One region of the Bacillus siamensis genome, then DNA from elsewhere that is predicted to be linked to it. Evidence: riboswitches for the same ligand, from Rfam matches in the RefSeq annotation. Region 1 holds a riboswitch; each other region holds the start of a gene.
What was found. Region 1 has a riboswitch for S-adenosylmethionine ahead of metK (methionine adenosyltransferase). Riboswitches for the same ligand answer to the same signal wherever they lie in the genome.
Positions count from the first base shown of each region.

Region 2: it holds a riboswitch for S-adenosylmethionine, as region 1 does, so the genes downstream of both, ABDB98_RS05880 (methionine biosynthesis PLP-dependent protein) here and metK (methionine adenosyltransferase) in region 1, are expected to answer to the same signal.
Region 3: it holds a riboswitch for S-adenosylmethionine, as region 1 does, so the genes downstream of both, mtnW (2,3-diketo-5-methylthiopentyl-1-phosphate enolase) here and metK (methionine adenosyltransferase) in region 1, are expected to answer to the same signal.

Region 1 covers NZ_CP155579.1:2,858,498-2,868,810, reverse strand. The annotation lists gene ABDB98_RS14010 (ABC transporter substrate-binding protein) at 1-586, opposite strand, end outside; gene ABDB98_RS14005 (alpha/beta hydrolase family protein) at 726-1,499, shown strand; gene ABDB98_RS14000 (DUF2584 domain-containing protein) at 1,557-1,799, shown strand; gene pckA (phosphoenolpyruvate carboxykinase (ATP)) at 1,842-3,425, opposite strand; SAM riboswitch class I at 3,623-3,761, shown strand; gene metK (methionine adenosyltransferase) at 3,931-5,133, shown strand; gene asnB (asparagine synthase (glutamine-hydrolyzing)) at 5,277-7,175, shown strand; gene alaP (alanine permease AlaP) at 7,377-8,780, shown strand; gene ABDB98_RS13975 (gamma carbonic anhydrase) at 8,956-9,471, opposite strand; gene ABDB98_RS13970 (alpha/beta hydrolase) at 9,518-10,297, shown strand.
Region 2 covers NZ_CP155579.1:1,120,252-1,130,564, reverse strand. The annotation lists gene metC (cystathionine beta-lyase) at 1-723, opposite strand, end outside; gene ABDB98_RS05880 (methionine biosynthesis PLP-dependent protein) at 716-1,837, opposite strand; SAM riboswitch class I at 1,907-2,032, opposite strand; gene ABDB98_RS05875 (esterase family protein) at 2,207-2,929, shown strand; gene ABDB98_RS05870 (YjcG family protein) at 2,954-3,469, shown strand; gene ABDB98_RS05865 (GNAT family N-acetyltransferase) at 3,474-3,905, shown strand; gene ABDB98_RS05860 (AbrB/MazE/SpoVT family DNA-binding domain-containing protein) at 4,046-4,279, shown strand; gene ABDB98_RS05855 (ABC transporter ATP-binding protein) at 4,280-5,017, shown strand; gene ABDB98_RS05850 (ABC transporter permease) at 5,010-5,732, shown strand; gene ABDB98_RS05845 (hypothetical protein) at 5,898-6,152, opposite strand; gene ABDB98_RS05840 (ATP-dependent helicase) at 6,273-8,558, shown strand; gene ABDB98_RS05835 (stage VI sporulation protein F) at 8,625-8,879, opposite strand; gene ABDB98_RS05830 (YjcZ family sporulation protein) at 9,046-9,201, opposite strand; gene ABDB98_RS05825 (hypothetical protein) at 9,294-9,491, opposite strand; gene ABDB98_RS05820 (DUF1360 domain-containing protein) at 9,780-10,136, opposite strand; gene ABDB98_RS05815 (spore coat protein) at 10,307-10,313, shown strand, end outside.
Region 3 covers NZ_CP155579.1:1,320,039-1,330,351, forward strand. The annotation lists gene ABDB98_RS07005 (pyridoxal phosphate-dependent aminotransferase) at 1-716, shown strand, start outside; SAM riboswitch class I at 753-852, shown strand; gene mtnW (2,3-diketo-5-methylthiopentyl-1-phosphate enolase) at 934-2,148, shown strand; gene mtnX (2-hydroxy-3-keto-5-methylthiopentenyl-1-phosphate phosphatase) at 2,145-2,849, shown strand; gene ABDB98_RS07020 (methylthioribulose 1-phosphate dehydratase) at 2,807-3,436, shown strand; gene ABDB98_RS07025 (1,2-dihydroxy-3-keto-5-methylthiopentene dioxygenase) at 3,452-3,991, shown strand; gene ABDB98_RS07030 (aspartyl-phosphate phosphatase Spo0E family protein) at 4,262-4,522, shown strand; gene ABDB98_RS07035 (ATP-binding protein) at 4,731-6,248, opposite strand; gene ABDB98_RS07040 (MarR family winged helix-turn-helix transcriptional regulator) at 6,448-6,894, shown strand; gene motB (flagellar motor protein MotB) at 6,930-7,715, opposite strand; gene motA (flagellar motor stator protein MotA) at 7,687-8,502, opposite strand; gene clpE (ATP-dependent protease ATP-binding subunit ClpE) at 8,669-10,313, opposite strand, start outside.

The sequences.
Region 1 (10,313 bases):
CCGTCGGTTCAAACAGCTGCACATAATCACCGGTGCCGGATGCAAATGCGTTGGAAATGTTGGCGAAATCAATGTTTTGAATCAGGTTGATGTCTTTTTTCGGCTGTATGTGATGTTTTTTCAGGACGTACTCACCGGCCATTTGAGGCATGCCGCCTTTTCGCTGGCCGAGAAATGTTTTTCCTTTTAAATCGTCCCACTTGAATGATGTCTCATCCTTCCGCGCCACGAGAAATGTGCCGTCTGTCTGCGTCAGCTGCGCGAAGTTGATGATAGGATCTTTAGCTCCTTGCGCTTCCACGTAAATGGATGTTTCAGAACCGACCAGCGCGATGTCAGAGCCGTTTGACAAAAGCGATGTCATCGTTTTGTCTCCGCCCCATGTTGTTTGAAGAGACACTTGAAGCCCTTCTTTTTTAAAGAAACCCTTCGCTTCAGCGACATACATAGGCGTATAGAAGATGGAGTGTGTGACTTCCGCCACCTTCACCTTCGTCAGACTTTCTTCCTGTCTGCAGGCCGGAAGAATGAGCAGGAAAAAGGCGCATATGACAAAGATGCAGCTCGTTTTGAGCCATTTGTTCACGTTGTAACCTCCTTGTATTAAGCGTTAAAATAACCTTTTTTGCTTTACATATCGTATGATGGGTATAAAAAATGTGTGAGTGCCCATATTCAGGTTGGGAAAGAATAAAAAAACTGATGATGAAGGAGGCTCATTTGCTTTGCTGGTTGAAAAGAGAAGGTTTCCGTCTCCGAGCCCGCATGTCCGGCTCTTTGCGGTGTGCTATGAGTCAGAAGGGCTGAAGGTAAAGGGGCTCCTTGCCGAGCCTGCGGCGCCGGGAACATACGACGGTTTTTTATATTTGCGCGGCGGCATAAAAAATGTCGGCATGGTCCGCCCGGGAAGAATCGTTCAGTTTGCTTCCCAAGGCTTTGTCGTGTTTGCACCTTATTACAGAGGCAATCAGGGCGGCGAGGGAAATGAAGATTTTGCGGGAGAGGACAGAGAGGACGCGTTTTCCGCTTTCCGCCTGCTTCGGGATCACCCGAACGTCAGGGAAGGCCGGGTTCATATTTTCGGGTTTTCCCGAGGCGGCATCATGGGGCTTTTGACTGCGATCGAGATGGGGCATCAGGCGGCTTCGCTCGTCTCTTGGGGCGGTGTGAGTGATATGGTGCTTACTTATGAAGAGCGGAAGGATATGCGGCGGATGATGAAGCGGGTGATCGGCGGCACGCCGAAAAAGGTGCCGGATGAATACAGATGGCGTTCGCCGTTTGAAAAAGCAGACCGTATTCAAGCGCCTGTGCTGCTCATCCACGGCGAGAATGACGAAAATGTTTCGATCGAACATGCCCGGATAATTGAGGACAGGCTGAAAGAGGCGGGAAAACCGGTGGAAACCTGGTATTACAGCGGTTTTACGCATTATTTTCCGCCGCAGGAAAACAGGCGCATTGTCCGGCGTCTGGCGGAATGGATGAAGACAAGGTAAGATAACGGATTTATGATATGATAATAAAGAAAAAGAGAATGAAAGGGGATTTTCATTTTGGGAATGCCTGTTGAATTTAATACAATGATTGTGACAAAAGGCAATGAAAAACGGATAGAGGAAAATATCTTTTTATTGGAAAAAGAGGGCTACCGCGTTTATCCTCTTGATATTCCGATGGACGTGCGCAAAACAAAAAACGGCGAGAAATCCGGAACCGGCGAAGTCCAAAAGCTCGAATGGGCGAACGGCCGGACGAGCATTACATACAGACTCACTTCGCTTCATTCGACTAACTGAAAAAACAAAAGCCGAGGGCAGCAGCGCCCTTGGCTTTTTTGATTAAACGAGAGGCCCGCCGGCTTTGGCGATCGAGTCTGCATGAGAAAACTTTTTAAAGTTTTCTTTAAACTCATTGGCTAAAAACAGCGCCTTTTCGTTGTATGCTTTTTTATCGCTCCATGTGTTTTCAGGCTGAAGAACCTCATCCGGAACGCCCGGAACGTGAACGGGACTGTGCAGGCCGAAAATGCTGTCAGCCGTCATATTTGTCTGATCAAGCGTGCCGTCAATTGCGGCTTTTACCATCGCTCTTGTATACGAAAGTTTCATCCGCTCTCCGACTCCGTACCCTCCGCCGGTCCAGCCTGTGTTGACCAGGAAGACTTGAGCGCCGTGCTCGTCGATTTTATGCCCGAGCATTTCGGCATAGACGTGAGCCGGAAGCGGCAGGAAAGGTGAACCGAAGCACGTGGAGAAAGTCGTTTGCGGAGATGTCACGCCGCGCTCGGTTCCCGCGAGTTTGCTGGTGTACCCGCTTAAGAAATGATACATCGCCTGTTCCTTCGTCAGTTTGCTGATCGGAGGGAGCACCCCGAACGCGTCCGCCGTTAAAAAGACGATCGCCTGCGGATGGCCGGCAATGCTCGGCTGCACGATATTGCCGATCATCTCAATCGGATACGCGGCTCTTGTGTTTTCCGTGTAGAAGGAATTGTCGTAATCCGCCTCACCCGTTTTTTCATCAAGCACAACATTCTCAAGAACAGACCCAAAGCGGATCGCACGAAAAATCTGCGGTTCTTTTTCTTCGCTCAGGTTGATACATTTAGCATAACATCCGCCTTCAATGTTAAACACGCCGGAGTCTGACCAGCCGTGCTCGTCATCGCCGATCAGTTTCCGGTCTTCATCGGCCGAAAGCGTCGTTTTCCCTGTGCCGGAAAGACCGAAGAACAAGGCGACATCACCTTTTTCACCGACGTTGGCTGAGCAGTGCATCGGCAGAATATCTTGCTGGGGAAGAAGGAAGTTCATAATGGAGAAAATTGATTTTTTCATTTCTCCGGCGTATTCGGTGCCGCCGATTAAAATGACGCGCTTTTCGAAAGATACAATGATAAATGTTTCCGAATGCGTGCCGTCCGTCTCCGGATCCGCTTTAAAATGCGGAGCTGAGAGAATGGTAAACGGCTGTGCTTTCGGGTCCCTTTCAGCCGTCTCCGGTCTGATAAACAGCTGGCGCGCGAACAGGTTGTGCCATGCAAATTCATTTACGACTGTAATCGGCAGTCTGTATTTTTCATCCGCGCCTGCGAATCCTTCAAAAACAAACAGTTCATCTCTCTGTTTTAAGTAGCTGACGACTTTGGCGTACAGCTTTTCAAACGCCTCTTCAGAAATGGGCTGGTTCACCGCGCCCCAATCAATTTGATTTTCTGTGCTTTTTTCACGAACGATAAATTTATCTTTAGGTGATCGCCCCGTATATGCACCGGTAGTGGCACGTACGGCGCCCGTAGATGTCAGTGTGCCTTCATTTCGGGTGATCACTTTTTCGGTAAGTTTTGGCGCCGATAAATTATGATGCACATTTGGACTTGCGAGTAATGCTTGAAGATCTGCAGTTAAATCAACTAATTTCATAAAACCCTTCCTTTGCCGGTTTATTTTTATTTCGCTGAATGTGGAATTAGTATAACACATATATAAAAATAGTCTATACTGTTTATTGTTTTTTGTTTGTGTTTTTCCATTGCTTCCTGAAATAAAGGCGCGTAATCGCTTTAATTCATATTGACACTTTCCGCCCTTTTACGATAAGATATTTCATTGAGCGGATACTCTTATCCCGAGCTGGCGGAGGGACAGGCCCGATGAAGCCCAGCAACCGGTTTCTCTGTAAAAAAGCAGGTGAATACACTGTGGGAAACCAAGGTGCTAACCTGATGCAAGGTTTAATATTTCCTTGAGCGATAAGAGTGAAAGGCACACAGACCAAACCCTTTCCTCGAGTGGAAAAGGTTTTTTTATTTCATAAAATATGCCAATTAACATTCTCTGATATAGTATGACATTGTATTAAGAGGGAGCGAGTTCCGTATCATATGAGAAGGTCTTTCAAAAGATCTTTTTTCAGGAGGAAAAGTGAATGAGTAAAAACCGTCGATTATTTACATCTGAATCTGTTACCGAGGGTCATCCGGATAAAATCTGTGACCAAATTTCTGACAGCATCTTAGATGAGATTTTAAAAAAAGACCCGAACGCGCGCGTAGCCTGTGAAACATCTGTAACGACAGGCCTTGTGCTGGTAAGCGGAGAGATTACAACATCAACATACGTTGACATTCCGAAAACAGTCCGTGAAACGATTAAAGAAATCGGCTACACACGGGCAAAATACGGATTTGATGCGGAGACTTGCGCTGTTTTAACATCAATTGATGAACAGTCTGCGGATATCGCGATGGGTGTCGATCAGGCTCTTGAAGCGCGTGAAGGCACAATGAGCGATGCTGAAATCGAAGCTATCGGAGCAGGTGACCAAGGCCTGATGTTCGGTTATGCGTGTAACGAAACGAAAGAGCTTATGCCGCTTCCGATCTCTTTGGCGCATAAATTGGCCCGCCGTTTGAGCGAAGTCCGCAAAGAAGACATTCTTCCGTACCTTCGCCCTGACGGAAAAACGCAAGTTACCGTTGAATATGATGAAAACAACAAGCCGGTCCGCATCGACGCGATCGTCATCTCAACTCAGCACCATCCGGAAATTACGCTTGAGCAGATTCAGCGCAATCTGAAAGAGCATGTCATTAACCCTGTCGTGCCTGAGGAACTGATTGATGACGAAACAAAATACTTCATCAACCCTACGGGACGTTTCGTAATCGGCGGTCCTCAAGGCGATGCGGGACTTACCGGCCGTAAAATCATCGTTGACACATACGGCGGATATGCACGCCACGGCGGCGGTGCATTCTCCGGTAAGGATGCGACGAAAGTAGACCGTTCAGCGGCTTACGCTGCGAGATACGTAGCGAAAAACATCGTGGCTGCAGGACTTGCTGATTCTTGTGAAGTGCAGCTTGCATACGCAATCGGCGTGGCACAGCCTGTATCTATTTCCATCAATACATTTGATACAGGAAAAGCTTCTGAAGAGAAACTGATCGAAGTCGTACGGAATAACTTCGACCTGAGACCTGCCGGCATTATTAAAATGCTTGATTTGCGCCGTCCGATCTATAAGCAGACTGCCGCTTACGGCCACTTCGGACGTCACGATGTGGATCTTCCTTGGGAGCGTACTGACAAGGCGGATGCGCTTCGCAAAGAAGCACTAGGAGAATAATTTTATAGCCGCTTATTTAAGCGGCTTTCCCTTTTTGCAGATGCTGCCATGCTTATTTTTTACATAGCGTGAAACCAATGGCGTAACAAAGCGTCTATAAAAAGGGGGTCCAATTAGAAAATTACACTTATGGAGGCTATACTATGTGTGGATTTGTCGGTGTTTTTAATAAGCATCCATTAACTCAAACCGCAGATCAAGAAGAGCTAATCAAACAAATGAACCAAATGATCGTTCACCGCGGTCCTGACAGCGATGGGTATTATCATGATGAGCACGTCGGATTCGGCTTCAGACGGCTCAGTATTATTGACGTAGAAAACGGCGGACAGCCTTTATCATATGAAGATGAGAAATATTGGATCATTTTTAACGGCGAAATCTATAACTACATTGAATTGAGAGAAGAGCTTGAAGCGAAAGGCTACACTTTCAATACAGATTCCGATACAGAGGTGCTCCTTGCGACATACCGTCATTATAAAGAAGAAGCCGCTTCAAAGCTTCGCGGAATGTTTGCGTTTTTAATCTGGAACAAAACTGACCGTGTCATGTACGGCGCGAGAGACCCGTTCGGCATTAAACCGCTGTATTACACAACCATCGGGGACAAAGTGTATTTTGCATCTGAAAGAAAAAGTTTAATGGCCGCTCAAAACGGTATTGATCTCGATAAAGCTTCTTTACAGCAATATATGTCTTTCCAATTCGTCCCTGAACCGGGCACGCTTGATGCTGAAGTGAAAAAAGTCGAGCCGGGCAGCCAGTTTACGATCCGCCCGGAAGGCGAAATCGCGTTTAAAACGTATTTCAAAGCGAACTTTAAGCCCGTTCAGTCCGATGAAGATAAATTGGTGAAAGAAGTCAGAGACGCAATCTTTGACTCTGTCAAAGTCCACATGAGAAGTGACGTTCCTGTCGGCTCGTTTCTATCCGGCGGCATCGACTCTTCTTTTATCGTCTCAGTTGCGAAAGAATTTCACCCGAACCTTAAAACATTTTCTGTCGGCTTTGAACAGCAGGGCTTCAGTGAGGTTGACGTAGCGAAGGAAACAGCTGCGGCGCTCGGGATTGAAAATATCAGCAAAGTCATTTCTCCTGAGGAGTATATGAACGAGCTTCCGAAAATCGTTTGGCACTTTGATGACCCGCTTGCAGATCCGGCGGCGATTCCTTTGTATTTTGTCGCGAAAGAAGCGAAAAAGCATGTAACGGTTGCGTTATCCGGGGAAGGCGCGGACGAGCTGTTCGGCGGGTACAATATTTACCGCGAACCGCTGTCGCTTAAACCGTTTGAACGCATTCCGTCCGGTCTGAAAAAAATGCTTCTTCATGTGGCGTCCGTCATGCCGGAAGGAATGAGAGGAAAAAGCCTCTTAGTCCGCGGCTGCACACCGCTTGAGGACCGTTATATCGGGAATGCGAAGATTTTTGAAGAGCCTGTGAAAAAACAGCTGCTCAAACATTACAACCCTGAGCTTTCATACCGTGATGTTACGAAGCCGTACTTTACGGAAAGCCGTTCATACAGCGACATTAATAAAATGCAGTATGTCGACATTCACACGTGGATGCGCGGCGACATCCTGTTAAAGGCTGACAAAATGACGATGGCCAATTCATTGGAGCTGCGCGTGCCGTTCCTTGATAAAGTCGTGTTTGACGTGGCTTCTAAAATTCCGGATGAACTGAAAACGAAAAACGGTACGACGAAATACCTTCTGCGTAAAGCCGCTGAAGGAGTTGTGCCTGATCATGTGCTGAACCGCAAAAAACTCGGTTTCCCTGTGCCGATCCGCCACTGGCTGAAAAATGAAATGAACGAATGGGTGCGCAACATCATTCGTGAAAGTGAAACAGACGCTTATATTGAAAAGGATTATGTCCTTCAGCTTCTGGAAGATCATTGCGCCGACAGAGCGGACAACAGCCGCAAAATTTGGACCGTGCTGATCTTCATGATCTGGCACAGCATCAATGTTGAAAAAAGACTGGTGCCGGAAGAGCTGAATCACCAGCCGAAAGAAGTCATTTTCGTTTAATCCAAAAGGCTTTCGATGTTATCGAAAGCCTTTTTTTCTATTGTTTTATGTAAACCATCTATTCCGCTATGTTTTCAGTAAAGTATTACGCAATATTCAGAAAAAGGTTATAATAGGACTAATCGGGCAGATGCCGGAAAGTGCTTTCTGGCTATTTCGTCTCGGTTTGTTACTTTTCTGTCAAAATCAGGGGGGAGAGTTATGCAAAACAAAGGAAAAACGCTTCACCGCGGTTTGGAAGAGAGGCATATCTCGCTTATGTCTTTGGGCGCCGCGATAGGGGTCGGACTGTTTCTCGGGTCAGCTTCTGCCATAAAGCTTGCAGGACCGGGGATTTTAGCCGCTTACGCCTGCAGCGGGCTGGTCATGTTTTTTATTATGCGGGCATTAGGGGAAATGGCGATTCAAAAGCCTGTTGCCGGCTCATTCAGCCGCTATGCAAGAGATTATCTCGGACCGCTGGCCGGTTTTTTAACAGGCTGGAATTATTGGTTTTTATGGGTCGTTACCTGTATGGCGGAAATCACCGCGGTCGGCATTTATATGGGCTACTGGTTCCCTGACGTGCCGTCATGGATCTGGGCGCTTTGTGCACTCGTCATTATGACAGCTGTCAACTTTCTGGCGGTCAAAGCGTATGGTGAACTTGAATTCTGGTTTGCGCTCATTAAAGTCTTGGCGATTCTGTCAATGATTGCGATCGGTCTGGTGATGATCGTATTCGGTCTCGGAAACGGAGGCGTCGCGCTTGGAATCAGCAATTTATGGAGCAACGGCGGCTTTTTCCCGAATGGGATTAAAGGGGTGCTGCTGTCGCTGCAAATGGTCATGTTTGCATATCTCGGAATTGAGCTGATCGGTGTCACAGCCGGTGAGGTCAAAAATCCGGAAAAATCATTGGCGCGGGCCATTGATACGGTTTTTTGGCGCATTCTCATTTTTTACGTCGGAGCTTTATTTGTCATTATGTCAATTTATCCGTGGCAGGAAATCGGTTCAGGCGGCAGTCCGTTTGTTTTGACATTTGAAAAAATCGGAATTCCCGCAGCAGCCGGAATCATTAATTTTGTCGTTTTGACGGCGGCTCTTTCTTCCTGCAACAGCGGGATCTTCAGCACGGGACGCATGCTGTTTAATCTCGCGGAGCAAAATGAAGCCCCGAAAGCCTACGGCACGGTCACAAAAGGCGGCGTGCCGGGAAAAGCGGTATTGGTTTCAGCGGGTGCGTTATGCATCGGCGTTCTGCTGAACTACGTGGTGCCGGCGAAAGTGTTTACGTGGGTGACAAGCATTGCGACGTTCGGAGCAATTTGGACATGGTCGATTATTTTGCTTTCCCAAATGAAATACCGTAAAAGTTTACAGCCGGAAGAACGGAAAAAACTGAAATATAAAATGCCTTTATACCCTTTTTCCTCATACATCTCACTGGCTTTTCTCGCATTTGTCGTTGTGCTGATGGCTTTTGATGCAGAAACCAGGGTGGCTGTCATCATCGGCCCCGTCTGGTTCGGCATTTTATTAGCAGCCTATTACGGGAAAGGCTTCCACAAAAGAAAACACATAAACCTGGAAAACGGACAGACATTCGCTGAAAAAGCGTAAAAAAAGAGCCCGCTGAAATGGGCTCTTTTTTCATAGGATCGGGTAAAAGGGGGAAGAATAAAACAAATTCCTGAACATTTTGCTACTGTTTCCTGACAATCAGCGGAACGCAAATGGTTATTACTTAAATAATATTTTGAAAAATGGTACAGTAGTAAAATGAAGCTGATCTTTTTTATTTCTCTTGCAGTGTTTTATAGTATCGGCCTTTTTCAACATATTCCGTTCTGATTCTTTCCATGTCCCGTATGTCTTCTTCTGTCAGCCGGCGGATGACCTTTGCGGGCCGGCCGAACGCAAGACAGCCGGGAGGAATGGTTTTGCCCGGAGGAACGAGACTTCCGGCGCCGATAAACGCGCCTTCTCCGATTTCCGCCCCGTCCAGAATGACGGAGCCCATACCGATTAAAGCATTCTTTCTGATGACTGCGCTGTGCAGTGTAACCTGATGGCCGATCGTGACGTCATCTTCAATAAGAAGCGGGCGGCCGGGACTTTGATGCAGACAGCTCAAGTCTTGTATGCTGACTCTTTTTCCGATCCTTGTCGGCGCAACATCCCCGCGGATGACGGCTGAGAACCAAATGCTTGATTGTTCTCCGATCACGACGTCACCCGTAATGACGGCGTTATCCGCGATAAACGCATCAGGATGTATATCCGGCGTAAATTGTTTATAAGGGTAGATTATCATGTCTCATCCTTCTTTCTTTAAATTTATGTAAGAGGTGAACTGCATGTGGACTTGGAAAGCAGACAGGCCCGTCGGTACCATTGTCATCATCCACGGGGCAAGTGAATATCACGGGCGTTATAAATGGCTCGTTGAAATGTGGAGATCTTCCGGATATAACGTGGTGATGGGCGATTTGCCGGGTCAGGGAACATCCACCCGCGCCAGAGGGCATATTCGCTCTTTCCAAGAATACATTGATGAAGTAGATATATGGATTGATCAAGCGAGAACGCTTGAAGCACCCGTTTTCCTTTTGGGCCACAGCATGGGCGGACTGATTGCGATAGAATGGTTTAAGCAGCAGAGAAATCCCCGCATTACGGCACTCATTTTATCATCACCTTGTCTCGGGCTGCAAATAAAAGTCAATAAAGTGCTTGATTTTGCGTCTAAAGGGCTGAATGTCCTCGCTCCGTCCATCAGAGTGGACTCCGGTTTATCACCTGATATGGCGACAAGGAATGCGGACATGATTGAAGCGGATCAAAACGATTCTTTATATGTCACGAAAGTATCTGTAAGATGGTACAGAGAGCTTATAAAAACGATTGATGCCGCTATGGTGCCGACCGATGCGTTTTTAAAGGTGCCGCTTTTGCTTATGCAGGGCGGTGATGACAAAATCGTCGATAAAATGAAAGTCCGCAAATGGTTTGCCGGTGTGGCTTCCCATAATAAGTCTTACCGGGAGTGGGAAGGGCTTTATCATGAAATTTTTAATGAACCGGAAAGAGAAGCTGTGTTTAAGGCGGCGAAAGCCTTTACAGATCAGTATATTTGAATTCGCTGGGGGTGCA
Region 2 (10,313 bases), 1.7 Mb from region 1:
CCAGCAGTCCTGAACGCCGAGCACCGCTCCAAACGAGTTTTGCAGCTTATACAGCTGATTGCCGAGCTCTTCATCCTTGACGGCGGCAAGGCCTGACAGCACATCGCTGTGGCCGCTTAAAAATTTCGTCGCGCTGTGAAGCACGATATCTACGCCGAAATCAAGCGGCCGCTGCAGTGCAGGCGTCATGAAAGTGTTGTCAAGGTATGTCAGACAGCCGTGTTCTTTTGCCAGCTCGACGACGGCTTTAATGTCCGTGATGCCGAGCGTCGGGTTTGACGGTGTTTCCATATAGATGGCTTTCGTATTCGGCCGGATGGCGCGGGCAACCGCTTCTGTGTCCGTCATATCGACAAAGGTGTGTTCGATTCCGAAACGGGACAGCACTTCTGTCACCATGCGGAATGTTCCGCCGTACACATCCTCCGTGACGAGAACATGGTCGCCTTGGGATAAGAGCAGAAACGCCGTCGAAATCGCCGCCATTCCGGAGCTGAAAGCAAAACCTCTCGTTCCGCCTTCAAGACCTGCGATCGTTTCTTCAAGCGCTGTTCTTGTCGGTGTGCCGGAGCGGCTGTAATCATATGTTCCGAATTCTTCAAAGGAAGACTGATGAAATGTGGAAGCATGCTGAATCGGCACGCTGACGGCTCCGGTAGCTCCGTCTGTTTTAAATGGATTGTGCACGAGCTGGGTTTCCAGCGTCCAATTTTGATTACTCATATGACACGGCCCCCTCTTTTACTTGCTGTAATGCCTGCTTTACATCCCGCTTCAAATCTTCTGCATGTTCAATTCCCACTGAAAATCTCAGCAGACGGTTGCAGACGCCGTTTGCGATACGGATATCTTCCGGAATGTCCATGTGCGTCTGTGTCGCGGGGTATGTAACAAAGCTTTCCACCCCGCCGAGACTTTCTGCAAAACAGATCGTTTTCAGCGCCTTTAAAAACGGATTGACCCATTCCTCTTTTTGCAGCCTGAAAGACAGCATTCCGCCTTTTCCGGGATATAACACGTCGGCGATTTCTTCTTCCTGTTCTAAAAATGCTGCAAGTTCACGGGCGTTTTCTTCATGACGCTGCATTCTGAGCCCGAGTGTTTTCATCCCTCTCATTAAAAGCCACGAATCAAACGGCGGGAGAACGGCTCCGATCGCATTTTGGTGATTAAACATGATCTCGCCGAGCTCTTCATCCTTTACGACAGCAAGACCGGCAAGGAGATCATTGTGCCCGCCTAAATATTTTGTGGCGCTGTGAATGACGATATCGGCTCCCAGTTCAAGCGGGCGCTGGATGACCGGGGTATAAAACGTATTATCGACAATCAAGAGCAGGCCGGCTTCTTTCGTAATCCGGGCGATTTTTTCAATGTCGGCCTCCTGCATTAACGGGTTTGTCGGCGTTTCAACAAATACCGCTTTCGTGTTTTCCGTTATTTTGGAGCGTAAACAGTCTTCATCACTGAAATCATCGTAAATAAAGCTTAAGCCGTATTTTCTCCATTCATTTTCAAATAAACGGTATGTGCCTCCGTATAAATCGGAGGATACAATCAATTCATCTCCGCTTTTAAATAAAGCCATAATCGTTTGAATGGCTGCCATTCCCGAGCTGAAAGCAAAGCCTCTCGCACCGTTTTCCAACACGGCGATGGCGTCTTCAACGAGCTGGCGTGTCGGGTTTTTCGTGCGCACGTAATCAAAACCTGTAGATTCTCCTATTCCTCTATGTCGGTAAGCGGTGGACAGATAAATCGGCGGACTGACCGTTCCCGTTGCTTCTTCGCTTCTATTTCCAATTTGGGCTAATTTTGTTTCGACATGCTGCGTCATCAGTAAGCACCATCCTTTTTCAAAAATAAAAAAGCCCCCTCTTCATAAGAAGAAGGAGCTTTTCTCTTCCTCTTATCTTCCAAGCATGTGAATCGCTTGCTGGATTTAGCACCTTGGCACTTTGCCTTCCCGCGGCAAAGCAAACCGGTTGCTGAGGTTTCAAAGGGCCAGTCCCTCCACCTCTCGTGATAAGAATATTGTTTTGTATTTTCTGATTGTTCTATATTAACGCACTATAAAATGGATTTCAACAACTTTTTAATTTTCTGAACTCTCACAAGAAGTGCATCTGAAGAAAGAAATTTCTAATAATTCATGGTACAATAGGGAAAAACCATCAAGACAAGAAGCGGCCTGGAGGAATGCGAAGTGGCACCGAAAACCGGAATCATTCATGAGAAAAAACTTTTCTCTCATGAGCTTGAAGAAGAAATGACCGTTTTGGTCTACCTGCCCAACACTTACTCCCCCCTGTATAAATATCATACGGTCATCGCCCAGGACGGCCATGATTATTTCAGATTAGGGAGAATCGGGCGGCAGGCGGAAGAGCTCATGGCAAAAGGGGAAATTGACCGCTGCATCATTATCGGCGTCCCATATAAAAATGTGCGGGAGCGAAGAAACACATACCATCCCGAAGGCTCTAAGTTCGCCTCATATAAACGGTTTATCGCAAATGAGCTCGTCCCTTTTATCGACAAAGAATACCCGACTTATCAAGTCGGATACGGACGCACCATGATCGGGGATTCCCTCGGCGGAACCGTCTCGCTCATGACGGCGATTGACTATCCGAACATGTTTGGAAACGTCATCATGCAGTCCCCGTATGTTGACGGGCACGTGCTGGATGCCGTCCGGCAGTCGGAGGATCTCAAACAGATATCCGTTTATCATCAAATCGGAGAAAAAGAAACCGATGTCCATACGACGGACGGCCAGGTGCTTGATTTCACCGCGCCGAACGAAGAGCTCAAACAGCTGCTGGAAAGCAAACAGTCTGAATACACGTATGAAACCTTTGACGGGGATCATAAATGGACATACTGGCAGCCGCTCATCACGCCGGCGCTGAAAAAAATGCTGTAACCATTCATTAAGGAGGGAACTTTCATGAAATACGGTATTGTTTTATTTCCATCAAAAAAATTACAGGATCTCGCAAATTCGTACCGGAAACGCTACGACCCGAGCTACGCGCTCATACCGCCGCATCTGACGGTAAGAGATCCGTTTGAAGCGACAGAACAGGAAATCGAGCAGATCGTATCACAGCTGAGACAGACGGCGAAAGAGTCGCACCCGCTCGTTCTGAAGATCACAAAATACAGCTCGTTTTCTCCTGTGAATAATGTGATATATATGAAAGCGGAGCCGACGGAAGAATTAAAAACCCTGAGTGAGAAATGCTATTCAGGAGCATTATCCGGTAAGCCGGAATACAGCTTCGTTCCGCATGTCACGGTCGGCCAGAAGCTGTCGTCAGATGAACATTCCGACGTACTCGGACAGCTGAAAATGCAGGACATTTCCCACGAAGAAGTCATCGACCGTTTTCACCTGCTCTATCAGCTGGATAACGGCTCATGGACTGTGTACGAAACATTTTTATTAGGCGGAGGAGAATAACTGTTTGGAAGCCATCGATGCAAAAACTGAAAAACATCTGAACGACGCTTTTTTCGTCAGAAAAGAGGTCTTTGTTAAAGAGCAGCACGTTCCGGAAGAAGAGGAAATTGATCAATTCGAAGACGCGTCAGAGCATATTGTCATTTATGACGGCGGTCAGCCGGTCGGAGCCGGCAGATGGCGCTTGAAAGACGGGCGCGGAAAATTAGAGCGTATCTGCGTGATGAAAAGCCACCGCTCTCTCGGTGTCGGAGCAATCATTATGCAGGCGCTTGAAAAAGCGGCGGCCGCCCAGGGCGCCGGCAGCTTTATCCTACATGCGCAGACGCAGGCGGTTCCGTTTTATGAAAAACAAGGGTACCGCGTCACATCCGGCGAAGAATTTCTTGATGCCGGCATCCCCCATCTGGAAATGATAAAGGAACACAAACGATAAAATCAAAAGCACTCCTGTTGATATGGCAGGAGTGCTTTTTTATGAATTTTATTGAATTTTATGGAAGGTTGATGTATGTTTAGTATACGAAGTATTACAATTCATACAAAAAATACAATTCTCACAACGGAGGGATACACATGACAGCACCTAAAGGAAAGCATATATTCGGGACCGTTAAAGTTGGCACAAAAGGCCAGATTGTCATTCCAAAAGAAGCAAGAGATGTTTTTGATATAAATCCCGGGGACTCACTGCTTATGCTCGGAGATGACCAGCAGGGTATCGCACTTGTAAAACAAGAACTCTTTTTCGAATTTGCAAAAGATATTTTAAACGCAAAGCCAATCGATGCAGATGGCGAGGATGAGTAAATGCACGCGATTGAGCTGAAGCAATTAACGAAACATTATAAAGAAACCGCCGCCGTTGACCGTCTTGATTTTTCAGTTGAAAAAGGAGAATTTTTCGCTTTACTCGGTGAGAACGGAGCCGGAAAAACGACATTAATCAGCATGCTCTGCGGCCTCCTTTCTCCGGATGAAGGTGATGCATCAGTGCTCGGCTTCAGCATTTTGACTGATTTGGATAAAATTAAACCGAAAATGAATATATCTCCGCAGGAAACAGCCATCGCCCCTCATTTAACCGTACGGGAAAACTTAGAGTTTATAGCCGGAGTCTACGGAATTCCGAAAAAAGAAGGAAAAAAAAGAACGGATGAGATGCTCGAATTGTTTCAATTAAAAGAGAAAGAAAGAGCAAAAACAAAAACATTATCAGGCGGAATGCAGCGCCGGCTCAGCATCGCCATGGGCATGATTACAAAGCCGGATATTTATTTCTTGGATGAGCCGACATTAGGGCTGGACGTCCGTTCACGCCGCGAGTTGTGGAAAAATCTTGAGGCATTAAAGGGGGACATGACGATTATTTTAACGACACACTATTTAGAAGAGGCCGAAGCCCTGGCAGACCGTATTTGCATTTTAGAAAATGGGACATTAAAAGCACTGGGTACGGCGGAGGCTCTGAAAAAGCAAACTCATTCAGCCACATTTGAGGATGCCTTTTTAGCGATTTGTGACGGGGAGGCGGGTCTTTATGCTTGATTTCGCCATACGCAACCGAAAAGAGATTTTTCGTGATCCCCTATCTATCATCCTTGGAATCGCACTGCCTGTTATTCTATTGTTTCTGTTTACGGCGATTGAGAAAAATGCGCCGCTTGACACCTTTAAAGTCCAGCATTTAGCACCCGGGCTCATTGTTTTCGGCTTTGCTTTCCTTACGATGTTCTCTGCATTGCTGATCGCAAAAGACAAACAGACCGCCCTTCTGACCCGTTTGTTTGCTTCCCCTTTAAAAACAGCAGATTATGTTGTCGGTTATACACTGCCGATGCTCCCGTTAGCCGTTTTACAAATTGTCATTTGTTTTACCGCAGCAGCGGCTGCCGGTTTGTCAGCCGAATGGATCAATCTTCTCGCCGGTATCGCTGTACTGCTGCCGATTGCGATGATGTCCGTTTTCTTCGGTTTATGTTTAGGCGCTGTGTTTACGGACAAACAAATTTCGGGTATCGGAACGATTTATATAACACTCGTGCAATTTCTGGGCGGAGCTTGGATGGATGTCAATCTGCTCGGTGAGACGTTCAAACATATCGCTTATGCCTTGCCGTTTGTCCACTCGATCGAGCTGGCTCAGGAAGTCATATCCGGAGATTATTCTTCATTTCATCAGCATGTTTGGCCGATAGCGGGATATGCCGTTTTGGCGCTTGCACTTGCTTTCCTTTGTTTTGTGAAAATCAGGAAGAGATAAAAAAGCCGGCACTCCGTAATGGGAGCGCCGGTCTTCTTTATTGCTTTTCTTTCAGGAGACTTATCGTATGAGGCAGCAGACGGGCATCTCCCGGGCTGCCATGGCCCGGAACGACAATACTGATATCTTGATATCTTTTCATCACTTTGATATTTTCCAGGTTTTTCACACGTATTGATTAATCAATCGGCCTTTTCCCATAATTTGCGGCAAGCGGGAAAGAGAGCGCTTACGTTTTTCCTCATGTACTTTCTTTTCTGCGGCTGCGGTGTTTTCCTGGCGGCGCTCCACCTCTCTGTACAGCCTGTCATTGGCGAGGGCGGCCGCTTTCGTAATGCCGGCGTAATCAGGCCTATAACCCGCTGTCCGGTTTGCGTATTGAGTATACTGCTGGTTTTGAATCCGTCCTGCATAAATCATATGTACCCCTCCCCTTCGCTTTTCATTTCCCTTAATCTTACTTTTTGAAACGCGGTTCTTTTGTTATGATATTCTTTGTCTATCAAATGGATGAACACCTTTTAATGGGAGGACCCCTTTTTGAAATGCGCCCGACTGAATAACCGAACGATACATTTACATACATATTCTAGAGAACATTACCAATTCCTTTTTGAAGAAGCTCAGAAAGGAAATATTTTTTGCGCACATTGTGACCAGCCTGTCTTCATGCGGCTTTCGATTTTAGAGCAGCCGGCGTTTTATCACCGGCAAAAGGGAGACTTTACCGCCTGTGAAAAAGCATGCGCGGCCAAGGAGCCAAAAGCGGAGAAGGAAAAGGAAGAGTATAAGGAAGCCGGCATGTTCCGCCTGCCGAAAGGAAAAGCGATTTCAGAGAATCCGAAACCGATCGTCTCAGAATGGAAAAGCCCGAAAAAAGTGCCTGCAGCCGAGCCGTTTTCCCCAACATCTGAAGCGGCTGATACATCGCTGTTTCCCGGTATCGGCCTGAACCGTGAACAGATGCGGGCAGTCACAGAAACCGACGGGCCCCTGCTGGTGCTCGCCGGAGCGGGAAGCGGAAAAACGAGGGTGCTGACAGCCCGCGCCGCCCATATGATTGAACATCTCGGCATTTCACCTGAGAACATGCTGCTTGTGACCTTTACGACAAAAGCCGTCGCCGAAATGAAAGAGCGGATGGCGACTGAGTACGGGCTGGCAGCCGGCAAAGTCTCCCGCCTTGTGACGGGAACATTCCACAGCTTTTTCTATAAAATACTCTATCATTTTGATTCTTCAAAATGGAACGGCAGCCAGCTTCTAAAAATGGAATGGCAGAGAGAGCAATATGTGAAAAAGGCGCTCTATGAAGAACATTTGGACGAAAAAGAGTTTCCCGTCGACCAGGCGCTTCAGCTTATCGGCTGCTGGAAAAACACGTACCTCCCCCATGAGACAATCCCGCTTGCGGATGACTGGGAGAAAAAAGTATACAGGCTCTATGAACATTATGAACGGCAAAAGCGGGAAAATCGGCAGTTTGATTTTGATGACATGGCCCAAGGCTGTTATGAGCTGTTAAAAAGCCGGCCTGATATTCTCGCACAATATCAAAACAGATTTTCTCATATTTTGATTGATGAGTTTCAAGATATTAATCCTGTACAGTATAAAATTATGCAGCTGATCGCAAGCCCTGAGAATAACCTGTGCTGCGTGGGGGATGACGACCAATCCATTTATGCGTTCCGCGGAAGCAGCCCGTCTTTCATCCTTGATTTTCAGAAAGACTATCCGGCAGCAACAACCATTTACTTAACGGCAAATTACCGCTCGCCGCATCCGATCGTTTCAAGCGCTCATACCGTCGTAAAGAAAAATAAAAAACGGTATGAAAAAACACTTTCTGCCGTCAAAGACGGCGCTCACGATCCCGTGATGTTTTATCCTTACGATGAGGAAGAAGAAGCAACCATGATCGTTTCGGATATAAAAGAGAAAATTCAAAACGGGGCGAGCCCTGGCGATTTTGCCGTGCTTTACCGGACAAACAGCGCCGGGCGGGCCATTTATGAAAGACTGCATCAATCATCAATCCCTTACCATGCCGACAGGGGCGTGCAGACGTTTTACAGCCGCAGAATCGTCCGGCAGATCCTCGCCTACTTATACGCGAGCCAGAACGAGGATGATACGGATGCAGTGAAAGATCTGCTTCCGGCCTTATTTTTAAAGCAATCCGCCCTGCAAACGCTAAAGGCGCTGTCAATCACAGAAGATTGCACGATGATTAAGGCGCTGACGAAACTGCCTGACTTGAAGCCGTTTCAAATAGGGAAAATCAAGCAGATCGTTCCGTTTTTCGCCAGCATCCGGACAATGAAGCCCGTTGAAGCCATCACCTTCGCCGAAAGCAAAATGGGCTTTTCCGAGTATTTAAAAAAACGGGGCAATGAAGGAAACAAGCTGGAAAAAGGCTCTGATGATCTCCGGGACGTCAAAGTGGCTGCTAAAAAATTTAAAACCATTCCGGATTTTCTTGCGCATGTCGATCATATGCGTGCCGCCGAGAATCTGAAAACCGATGAAAACGGCGTCGAACTGATGACCATTCACCGATCAAAAGGTCTTGAATTCAATACGGTCTATATTTTAGGCGCGGCTGACGGTTCGATCCCCCATGACTTCGCGCTTGAGACGGCGAGACAGGGCGATCCCGCTCCGCTCGAAGAAGAAAGACGGCTTCTGTACGTCGCAATGACAAGGGCCATGCAGCATTTATATGTATCATGTCCCGCGAACAGACGGGGGAAAACAGCGCGCAGTTCAAGATTTCTCGAGCCCCTTCTTCGGACGGACAGACGGAGCGCACTCAGAATATAAAGAACCCGGCAGATCACTGCCGGGTTCTTCTCACATAAAAAGGCCTTCAATAAGGCCGGCTGACGCCTATTTTTTGTCCATCATTTTAGAAATGGTGCCAAAATCAAGTTTCTCTTTACCGCTTGTAATCGATTGGACGATTTTGTCTTCCAATTCTTTCGGTACACGTTTGTTAGCCAGCTGGGATACCTTCTGAATGACACCTCTCACCGTGTTTTCATCTTTGAAATTTGCATTTTGCAATGATCCCGCGAGGTTCATGACATCCTTCATGCTGACGCCTGTTTTCTTCTCAATATTTTTAAAAAATTGATTATCCATGTTGTGCCTCCTTTTTGTGGAGTAATACGATATTGTATGAACTAAGGGCGGAACATGTGCCCGTAAGACAACGGAAAAATTCCGCTACCCCGTTTTCATACGCCTTCATACATCAGGCAAGCACGGGACTGAATGGTCCCGCGCTTATCCTGGGTCTAGCTAAGGTTTATCCGAAAAAGGATGCACCGACAATGATCAAGAGGATGAACAATACGACAACAAGAACAAATGTTGAGCCGTATCCGCCGCCTCCGACATAGCCGCCACCGTATCCGCCGCAGCCGCCGTAGCCGCCTCCGTATCCGCCATATCCGAATCCCATACTTAAGCACCTCCTTTACTCTCTATACTCTATGTGATGAGACTTGTTTGGCTTGGATAAATGCATAGGGCCGGTGCGGATTTCATTTCATTTTATTGAGAATGCTCATTTTTCTTCAGTTTGGCTTCGGTTTCAGCGGCAAACGCATCTATCCATTCCTCGAAGCGCAAACCGGCTTCATCAAACTTTGACAGCTGCTTTTCAATAGATAAGATATGTTTGTTATGCTCCCGCTGATTTTGATTGTGTCTGCGGTATTTTCCATTGATCAACGATTCAAATATATTCATAACAACCCCTCCTCCTATGATCTATGCGGAACAGGGACCGGTGTTCGGCAAAAAACAAAAAAACCGGAATCCCCGGTTTTTTTTAGAAAACGGCTATCTCGGTTTTTTCTTTTGGCCGCAGCCGCAGCCTTTCTTTTTAATTTTTTTTTCGTAAGGCTGATACTCAGTGGATTTGTATGGAGTGTTTTGGGAAGGTTTGCTTGATTGATTCATGTTGATCCTTCCTTTCCTTATGTCATATATACCATTTTATGCAGAAAATAATGGTAAGTTGCTGATGGAACCGCCTTATTCCTGGAGAAGACGCGAAACCGCAGCTTCAATGATCCCCGCCGCGCCGGCTATGGCTAACAGCAAAATCAGCCATTGCGCAGCCTCAGGAATCACAATCTGCGCTGCAATTAAAAAGGCGGCGCACCATACGCCCGTACACCAGTAACAGCTGAGCAGTTCACCGATAAAAGCCCTGATGCCTTTTCCTTTTATGACAATATAGGTTTCTGTCGTGCCGTCTGGTGCGGTTTCTGTTTTTTCCTCGTGAAAAAGGCTCCGGAGCGGCGCCATTATGGTGTCAAATACGAAAAGCCTGGCCAGCCGAAAAACGGCAAACGATAACAGAATAAATGAAAGCCAATTGATAACCACCTGTTCACTCCTTTTTAAAACTTGACCTCTTAATATATATGCGAAAACCCTGTTCTTCATGAATCGCACCTTGTCCGGGAAAAAAATAGGTGCGGTTTAGTTGTTTTTCTTATTCCGCTCGGCGTTTCATTTGCATTATATAAAGTATGAATGAGAAAGGAGTGAAGGTTATGTCGT
Region 3 (10,313 bases), 1.5 Mb from region 1:
CTGAAAAGGTGCAGAACGAGGCGAAGCTGCTGTATCTCAATTATCCGAATAATCCGACCGGTGCTGTGGCAACAAAGGCGTTTTTCGAGGAGACGGTCAGCTTTGCGGAACAAAACGGCATTTGTGTCGTTCATGATTTCGCATACGGGGCCGTCGGTTTTGACGGGCATAAACCGCTGAGCTTTTTGCAGACAGAAGGCGCAAAAGAAACGGGGATTGAAATCTATACTTTGTCCAAAACGTATAACATGGCGGGCTGGCGGGTCGGATTTGCCGTCGGAAACGCGTCTGTCATCGAAGCGATCAACCTTTATCAAGATCATATGTTTGTCAGCCTGTTTCCCGCGGCGCAGCAGGCGGCAGCCGCCGCTCTTTTGGCGGATCAGACGTGCGTCGCAGCGCAAAATGACAGATATGAGTCGAGACGCAATGCCTGGATTGCAGCCTGCCGTGATATCGGCTGGGATGTGACGGCTCCGGCGGGTTCCTTTTTTGCATGGCTTCCGGTGCCGGACGGTTATACGTCGCAGTCGTTTTCAGATCTGCTTTTGGAAAAAGCGGATGTCGCGGTCGCAGCCGGAAACGGGTTCGGAAAATGGGGAGAAGGCTATATAAGAGTCGGTCTTCTGACAAGTGAAGAAAGACTTAAAGAAGCTGCGGAACGGATCGGGAAGCTGAATCTTTTCACCCGAAAAAGCATTGACATATCAGGATAACAATGCGATAATTCAAAATACTTTATAAAATCATTATTCTTATCAAGAGCAGGCAGAGGGACGAGCCCGATGAAGCCCGGCAACCGACTGATAAAGCACGGTGCTAATTCTTGCAGCAGGAGCTGAGAGATAAGATTCGGACATAACACGAAGCCTCTTTCTGCTCATAAGGAAGAGGCTTTTTTATGTTTTGCGAAAGAAAGAGAGGCGTTCACGCATGAGCGAAGTATTGGCAACATATCTTCTGACGGACACAACGGACAGTGAAAAGCGGGCGGAACAGATTGCGGCGGGGCTGACGGTAGGCTCCTGGACGGATCTGCCCCTGGTGAAACAGGAACAGCTCAGAAAGCATAAAGGCCGGGTCGTGAAAGTTGAGGATAAAGAAGGGGCCAAAGAAAACGAAACACAATCCATCATCACCATCGCCTATCCTGAGGCGAACTTTTCAAAAGATATACCGGCCGTCCTGACGACGGTATTCGGAAAGCTGTCACTGGACGGAAAAATAAAATTGACTGATCTTGAATTTTCCGAAGGGTTTAAACGTTCCCTTCCCGGGCCGAAATTCGGTATATACGGCATTCGCAAACTGCTGGGCGAATTTGAAAGACCGCTTCTGATGAGCATCTTTAAAGGCGTGATCGGACGTGATCTTGCCGACATTAAAGAGCAGCTCAGACAACAGGCGCTCGGCGGCGTGGATCTTATTAAAGATGACGAAATTTTCTTTGAAAATGAACTGGCTCCGTTTGAAACCCGCATTATCGAAGGAAAACAAGTCCTGAAGGAAACGCGGGAGGAGACGGGGCATAACACGCTGTACGCCGTAAACCTGACGGGGAGGACTTCTGAATTGCGGGATAAAGCGAGACGCGCGGCAGAACTCGGGGCAGACGCCCTCTTACTGAATGTGTTCGCCTACGGCTTAGACGTCATGCAAAGCCTTGCTGAAGACAGGGAAATCCCGCTTCCGATTATGGCGCACCCGGCGGTCAGCGGCGCGTTTACATCATCTCCCGTTTACGGTTTATCGCACGCCCTTTTGCTCGGCAAGCTGAACCGCTATTGCGGCGCCGATTTCAGCTTATTCCCGTCACCATACGGATCCGTCGCTCTTCCGAAGGAGTCCGCACTTGCGATCCATCATGAATGTGTAAAAGACGACGTCTTTCACCCGACGTTTGCCGTCCCGTCAGCAGGCATTCATCCCGGCATGGTGCCATTGCTGATGCGTGATTTCGGTATTGATCACATCATCAATGCAGGCGGAGGCATTCACGGCCATCCGAAAGGAGCCGAGGGCGGCGGAAGAGCGTTCCGCGCCATCATTGATGCGGTGCTTGAAGCACAGCCGATTGAAGAAAAAGCCGCGTCGTGCAAAGATCTTCAGCTCGCATTAGACAAATGGGGAAAGGCGGAAACCGTATGACCCGCACACCGCTGATTATTTGTGATTTCGACGGAACTGTCACCATGAACGACAACATTGTCAGCATGATGAAAAAATTCGCGCCACCTGAGTGGCTTGAATTAAAAGACGGTGTTCTGTCTAAAAGCATATCAATTCAGGAAGGAGTCGGCCGGATGTTCGGGCTGCTGCCGAGCAGCTTAAAAGAAGAGCTGACTGACTTTATTCTGAAGGATGCGAAAATACGGGACGGCTTTTTGGATTTTGTTTCGTTTGTCCGGTCAAACGATCTCCCGTTTTACATCGTAAGCGGAGGGATGGACTTTTTTGTGCATCCGCTTTTAGAAGGCATCGTAGAAAAAGAGCGGATCTTTTGCAATCATGCATCCTTTGACAATGAATATATTCATATCAATTGGCCGCACGCTTGTGACGAAGCCTGCACGAATCAGTGCGGCTGCTGCAAACCGTCCGTCATCCGGAAGCTATCCGACCGGCAGAAATTTCTCATTATGATCGGTGATTCGGTGACGGATGTCGAGGCTGCAAAGTTATCCGATATGTGTTTTGCGAGAGATTATCTTTTGACTGAATGCAAAGAGCTTGGTCTTCGGCATCAGCCTTTTCAAGATTTTCATGAAGTGAAAACAGGCATCGAAAATATCGGGGAGGTGCAGGCATGGCTGCAAAAGAAGAACGCTGGCGCGAACTTGCCGAAGTAAAGCGCGAGCTGGCTGAAAGAGACTGGTTCCCGGCTACAAGCGGGAATCTTTCCATCAAAGTATCCGACGGGCCGCTGACGTTTCTCGTTACGGCAAGCGGAAAAGACAAACGAAAAGAAACAGACGAAGATTTTCTCTTAGTCGATGAGAACGGGGAGCCCGCTGAGACCGGCCATTCCTTAAAACCCTCGGCAGAAACGCTTCTCCATACGTACTTATACCAAAAGACAGACGCGGGCTGCTGTCTGCATGTCCATACCGTTAATAATAATGTCATCTCAGAGCTCTACGGGGATGAAAAACAGATCACCTTTCAGGGGCAGGAGATTATTAAGGCGCTCGGATTGTGGGAGGAAAACGCGTCGGTGACCGTTCCGATCATTGACAATCCGGCGCACATCCCGGCATTGGCCGAAAGCTTTGCGCGCCATGCAGACGCCGGATCAGGCGCGGTATTAATCCGCAACCACGGCATTACGGCATGGGGGCGGACCGCGTTTGAGGCGAAAAGGGTGCTGGAAGCCTATGAATTTTTATTCAGCTGTCACATCAAGCTTCTGTCACTTCGGCCGCAGCTTGTAAAATAAAAGGAGGAATGCAAAATGGCGACAATCAGAATTCATGACGAAAAGAATACGATCATTGAACATCAGGAACAAGTAGCGCGCTTTTTAGACGAACAAGAGGTGATCTATGAGCAGTGGAACATTGAAAAACTTCCGCCTGAGCTTTCGGAGAAATACGATCTAACCGAAGATGAAAAAAACCGGATTCTCACGGTGTTTGAGAAGGAGATTCAGGATATTTCAGCCCGGCGCGGCTATCGGTCTCAGGATGTCATTTCTTTATCAGATACAACACCCAATCTTGATGAGCTGTTGAAAAATTTTCAAAGAGAACATCACCACACGGATGATGAAGTCCGCTTTATCGTCAGCGGGCACGGCATCTTCGTCATTCAGGGCAAAGACGGCACTTTTTTTGATGTCCGTTTAAATCCGGGGGATTTGATTTCGGTTCCGGAGAACATCCGCCACTACTTTACGCTTCAGGAGGACCGCCGGGTCGTCGCAATCCGAATCTTCGTGACGACTGAAGGATGGGTGCCGATTTATGAAAATGAAAGTGTGCAAAACGGATAGATGTCCGAACCTCTCATGCGGTCAGCCGCATGAGAGGTTTTTTATTGTAATATAAAATCTCTGTTTTTTTATGCATTAAATGGGCGCATTTTGTTTATATCATTACCTGAATGGGTATTATTCTCGTAATCATAGTAAAGATTCCAATATGAAATGAAAAATTAAGTTATTTAGTAAAAAAATGTTTACAAATAAAGTATAATCTGTAATAATGCTCAATAACCCAATCAAACTTGTTTCCTATTCTTTTAGCGGTGAGGGGTGAAGTGAATGGGCAGTTATTCTGAACAAGAAAAATTGCTAGTATCTATTGATGAAAAGAGAAAAATGATGATAGATGCGGCTAACAGGCAGGGATTTACGGGATATGACACGATCAGACACAGCCAGGAACTGGACAGTCTGATGAACGCGTATCAGCAGCTGATAAACCGTGAGCGCACACATCACCAAGGAATACAGGGCCTTGTGAAGAAAATAGGCTTGTTCTCCCGCGGTGACGTCATGCCTGCATATGAAGCAAACAAATGATTGATGATAAACAGATAACGAAGACTGAATGCGCTTCATGATCAACCGCCGCATCTAAAAAGATGACCGCGTACAGTCAGCGGGCTTTTCCGCTGGCACAGCTCACGAAGCGCCTCGTATCTATCTGCCGGCTATGATGCCGTTCCCCTGTATATCCTCTTACACATATTCTTCTTATATAAAAAACACCCTGTTTCAGGGTGTTTTTTCATCGTGAAGCGGCAGGGAGGGTAATGGTGACCTCTGTACCTTTATCGACTTCACTTTGAATGTCAATCGAACCGCCGTACATCAGCACGATCCGTTTACATACGACAAGACCGAGGCCGGTGCCTTTTTCCTTTGATGTGACAAACGGAAGGAAAATGTGCTCAAGCATATCTTCAGAAATACCCATTCCGTTGTCGGCCACCTTAATGACCGCTTTATCGTCGAGGGCCTCTAAATAGATGGACAGCCTGCCGCCTTCCTGCATTGATTCGAGCGCGTTTTTCGCGACATTTAAGATCACCTGTTTAATATGGTCTTTCGTGCAGTTGACCTTGAGCGGCCGATTGACGAGAATCTCCACATTCACTTCCACATTATAAAGATTCCCTTCCGAATAAATAATCGGCATAATCTCATCAAGAATATCCTGCAGCGAGTTCACTTCCAATCGTTCCGCGGTCGGTTTGCCGAGCACTAAAAACTCACTGACTATCTGATTGATCCGTTTAACCTCTTGCTCAATAATTGAGAAATACAGCTGATCTTCCTCCGTTTTATATTTTTTCTGCAAAAGCTGAATGAAGCCGCTGATCCCTGTAAGCGGGTTGCGTATTTCATGAGCGGTGCTTGCGGCAAGCGTTCCGATCAGCTCCAATTTTTGCGCCTCGTTTTGAGCGCGCTCCAGCTCGGTCTTGCGCTTAAGCAGATAATATTGAACGAGGATGAACAGAATATTCAGCAGCACGGCAATACTGGACATCGGCAGCAGCACGCTTTTGGTCAGCTCGTTCAGCTCTACCGGTTTCGGGTAGACATTGATGTTCCAATTAATATCATCCAGATAGCCGCTGACCGGTTTCACGCCTTCTGACTGATCTGCCCGTCCGCTGGCAAATATCACTTTATCCTCATGGGTTGCCTTGACATAAACGTCGGGGCTCAGCATATTGATCATATTTCTCAAATAATCGACTTGTATGGCGGCCACTAAATAATCCGTGACCTCCCGGTTTGCGTCTAACACTGGCACGCAGATCGTAAAGATGCGCTGGCCTGTAATTCTGCTGGAGTAGTCGTTTGTGATGACCGTTTTTTTCGTCTTTTTTGCCTTCGTAAAATACGGTCTGTCGGCCAAATTCACCTTTGTTTTCAGATCGGTCGTGCTTGCGATGACGTCACCTTTGGAATTCAGCATATACAATCCGCTGAATCTTGGTTCATCCTCAAAAGCCTGAGTGAGGATCTCATTTATCTTTTCTTCATTGACAGGCTTATCGACAGCGATCGCAAGTGTTGTCATCCGGGCTTTTGTTTCACCGATTAAATAATTGAGCTTATTGCGGTGAAGATTGAGCATCATACTGGCTTCCTGTATGTGTTTATCGGCTATTTTCTGCTTTTCTTTTTCATATATGAAAAAGCTGATAATAAGTGCCGGGATGATCACCAATAAGAGATAAAGTTTGATCTTTCCCCGGGCACCTTTAAATGTATTCACTCTGCATCGCTCCAACATTACACTTGAATAGAGGTATTATATCATTGTTTATACTTCTTTAATAAGAAAAAATAACCAAAATGCTATAAAAACAAATTATTTTATTAAGGTCCCTCAAAAAGAAGAGAAATTTTGGAAACATTTTTGTTGACATTTTTCATTTTGTTTATTAATGTTTCTCTGTAACGGTTTCTTTTGTAAAAGGATGATTGAATGTATGACGGATAAAACAGAAAACTCATTGAAATTATTTATTGTACTGTCGCGTGCGTACCGGTCCATAAACGACCATATGAATAAACATATTCATAAGCACGGCCTGAATCCGACGGAATTTGCTGTGCTTGAGCTGCTGTATCATAAAGGCAACCAGCCGCTGCAGCAGATCGGCGACAAAATTTTATTAGCGAGCGGAAGTATTACATACGTTGTTGACAAATTAGAGAAAAAAGAACTTCTCATCAGAAAAGCCTCGCCGACTGACAGGAGGGTGACTTTCGCACAGATTTCCGAAAAGGGAATCCGTCTTTTGGACGATATTTTCCCTGATCATGCAGCCGAAATTAAAGAAATGATCAGTGTGCTGAGTGATGAAGAGATAGAAATGTGTACGGAAATGCTGAAAAGAGTGGGATTAAACGCTAAACATTTTCATCAGAAATAAAAAAGGAAGCCATTTGAAAGGCTTCCTTTTTTATATTACTGATTTTCGTCAGGGGCGGCGTTTCGCGGCTGTATCAATACTTCGACACGCCTGTTCTTGCTGCGTCCTTCCGCGGTTTTGTTCGACGCAGCCGGCTTATACTCGCCGAAACCTTTGGCGCTGAATACTTTTGCGTCAAGTTTCGGGTTTTCTGTAAGAATAGCCATGAAGTTGACGGCACGCATGACGCTTAAATGCCAGTTTGATTGAAATTGCGAGTTTTTAATCGGCACATTGTCCGTATGCCCGCTGATGATAATGTTTCTTGGCGGATTCAGCACAAGGAGATTCGAGATTTCCTTCGCAAGCGGAATATCTTCCTGGCGGATATCCGCCCGTCCTGAGTCAAAAAAGATACTGTCTTTAATGGTAATTAAGAGGCCTTCTTTTGTCAGCTTTGTTTCCAGCTGATGTTCAAGCTTTTTGTTTTTTATAAATTGTTTGACTTGCTTTTGCACACCTTCAAGCTCTTCGCGGTCGGCTGCTTCTCTTTCTTTCTTTTTCTGTTCTTTATCTTTTTCCTTGTCTTTTTTTAACTGGTCAACACCGTCTTTTTCATTTTCGGGAGGGGTGACGCTTGAATATTCAAGGACCCCCGTGCCTCCTGTAAAAACGGCGTTAAATGATTTAGACAGCATTTGGAATTTCGCCGCGTCGACAGAACTCATGGCGAACAATACAATGAACAGAGCCAAAAGAAGGGTGAGAAGGTCCGCGTACGGGATCAGCCAAGACTCATCCACATGCTCGTCATCATGCTTCTTCTTCTTTTTTCTCGCCATTGTTTGCCTCTCCTTCTTGTTCAATGACTTTTGCTCGTTCGTTCGCAGGGAGATACATGAGAAGTTTTTGTTCGATCACTTTCGGCGCCTGTCCTTCAAGCACCGACAGAACGCCTTCAATCATGATTTCACGCAGTTTGACTTCCTGTTTTGATTTACGTTTCAGCTTGTTGGCGAAAGGATGCCATAGTACATATCCCGTAAAGATTCCGAGAAGGGTGGCGACAAACGCCGCACTGATGGCATGTCCGAGCGCCTCGGTATTGTTCATATTGGAAAGAGCGGCGATAAGGCCGATGACCGCACCCAAAACGCCGAGTGTCGGCGCATATGTGCCGGCTTGGGTAAAGATAGCCGCGCCGGCCTGGTGTCTGTCCTCCATCGCTTCAACTTCCTCAGTCATAATATCTCTGATAAATTCTGCGCTTTGTCCGTCAACCGCCATGCTCAGTCCGTTTTTCAAAAACGCGTCATCCACGTCTTCGATGCTTGCTTCCAATGCGAGCAGACCTTCCCGTCTGGCGATTTGCGCCCATTGAGAGAACATGGGAATTAATTGCGCAATGGTCAGCTGTTTGTTTTCTTTAAACAGCACTTTAAAAAGGGCAGGCACTTTTTTGATTTCTTTTCCGGGGAATGCGATGATCACCGCAGAAATCGTACCGAACAAAATAATCAGAATAGCTGCCGGGTTAGCGAGTGCGCTTAAGCTGACCCCTTTCAGCACCATGCCCACGCTTAAAGCAATCAGGGCGAGGATGATACCGATAATCGATGTTTTATCCATAGTTTTCACCAAATCCTTTATACTAGCTTTCTATGGTTAATATCGGTGGCAGTGGATGGAACTTTAGGGTGAATGCGAAATTGTTGCCGAATTCTTCACAGTTTCTGCCCTCCGGCATGGAAAAAGATACAAAAAAGCGGCTCCCCAGACAGGGAACCGCTTTTTCTTATTGTGCACGGACTTTGATGCCGTCTTCTTCCATTACGACATGGAAGGCTTTTATTTCATTGTCATCCAATAAGAGATCTGTCATTTCGTCTTCGATCAATTCCTGGATGGTTCTTCTGAGCGGGCGTGCTCCGAAAGCAGGGTGATAGCCGATTTCAGCGATTTTTTCTTTTGCATCATCGGTGACGCTCAGGCTGATGCCGCGCTCTTTTAATGTGTCTTCAAGCTCTGCGAGAAGCAGGCTGACGATTTTCACGAGATGTTCTTTTTTCAGGGATTGGAATTCAATAATGCTGTCAAACCGGTTTAAAAACTCCGGTTTGAAGAACGCGCTCAGTGAATCAATCAGCGTTTGTTCTTCCATGACGCTTTCTTCAGATTGGAATCCGACCTTTGCTTGTTTTTCGCCGGTTCCCGCGTTGCTTGTCATAATCAGAACGGTATCTTTGAAGCTGACCGTTCTGCCTTGGCTGTCTGTCAGACGGCCGTCCTCCATAATCTGCAGGAACATATGCTGGACGTCGGGGTGCGCTTTTTCAATCTCATCCAGCAGCACGATGCTGTACGGGTTGCGTCGCACTTTTTCCGTTAATTGCCCGGCTTCATCATGTCCGACATATCCCGGCGGTGAACCGATGATTTTAGAAACGGCGTGTTTTTCCATGTATTCACTCATATCGAGCCGGATGATAGAATCTTTTGTGCCGAACAGTTCATCTGCGAGTGTTTTTGATAACTCGGTTTTTCCGACCCCGGTCGGTCCGACAAAGAGGAAGGAGCCGACAGGTCTGTTTTTTGATTTTAAGCCGGCGCGGCTTCGTCTGACCGCTTTCGCCACTTTTTTCACGGCTTTTTCCTGACCGATGACGCGCTCATGAAGGCGTTCTTCAAGTTCCTTCATTTTGACTTGTTCATCAGCCTGGAGCTTTCCGACCGGAATGCCTGTTTTCTGTTCAATGATGGCTTGAATATGCTCCGCCCCGATTTCTGAAGAAGCGGCCGGTGTTTCATGCGCCAGCTGCTTTTCCAACGCCGCTTCTTCATCGCGCAGTTTCGCGGCAAGCTCATAATTTTCTTCCTGAAGCGCTTTTGTTTTCTCCGCGTCAATTGCTTTGAGTCTCTCAGCCGCATCTTCTTCATTTACGGTATCAAGCTCCAGGTTTGCCTTAGAACCGGCTTCATCTAACAAGTCGATCGCTTTATCCGGCAGATGGCGGTCCTGAATGTAGCGGGAAGAAAGTGTAACACACGCTTTGATCGCTTCATCGCTGAATGTGACGCCGTGGTATTTCTCGTATTTATCTTTAATGCCTTCAAGAATGCTGATGGCTTGTTCGATAGAAGGCTCATGAACCATGACAGGCTGGAAGCGTCTTTCAAGCGCTGCATCTTTTTCAATCTGGCGGTACTCTTTCAGCGTTGTCGCCCCGATGACCTGCAGTTCGCCTCTGGCCAGCGCCGGTTTCAGGATGTTTCCGGCATCCATTGATCCCTCGGCAGAGCCGGCGCCTACGAGAAGGTGAATCTCGTCAATGAACAAAATGACGTTTTTCCGCTCTTTTAATTCGTTCATTAATTGTTTCATTCTTTCTTCAAACTGGCCTCTGATTCCTGTGTTGGCGACGAGGGAAGCGACATCAAGC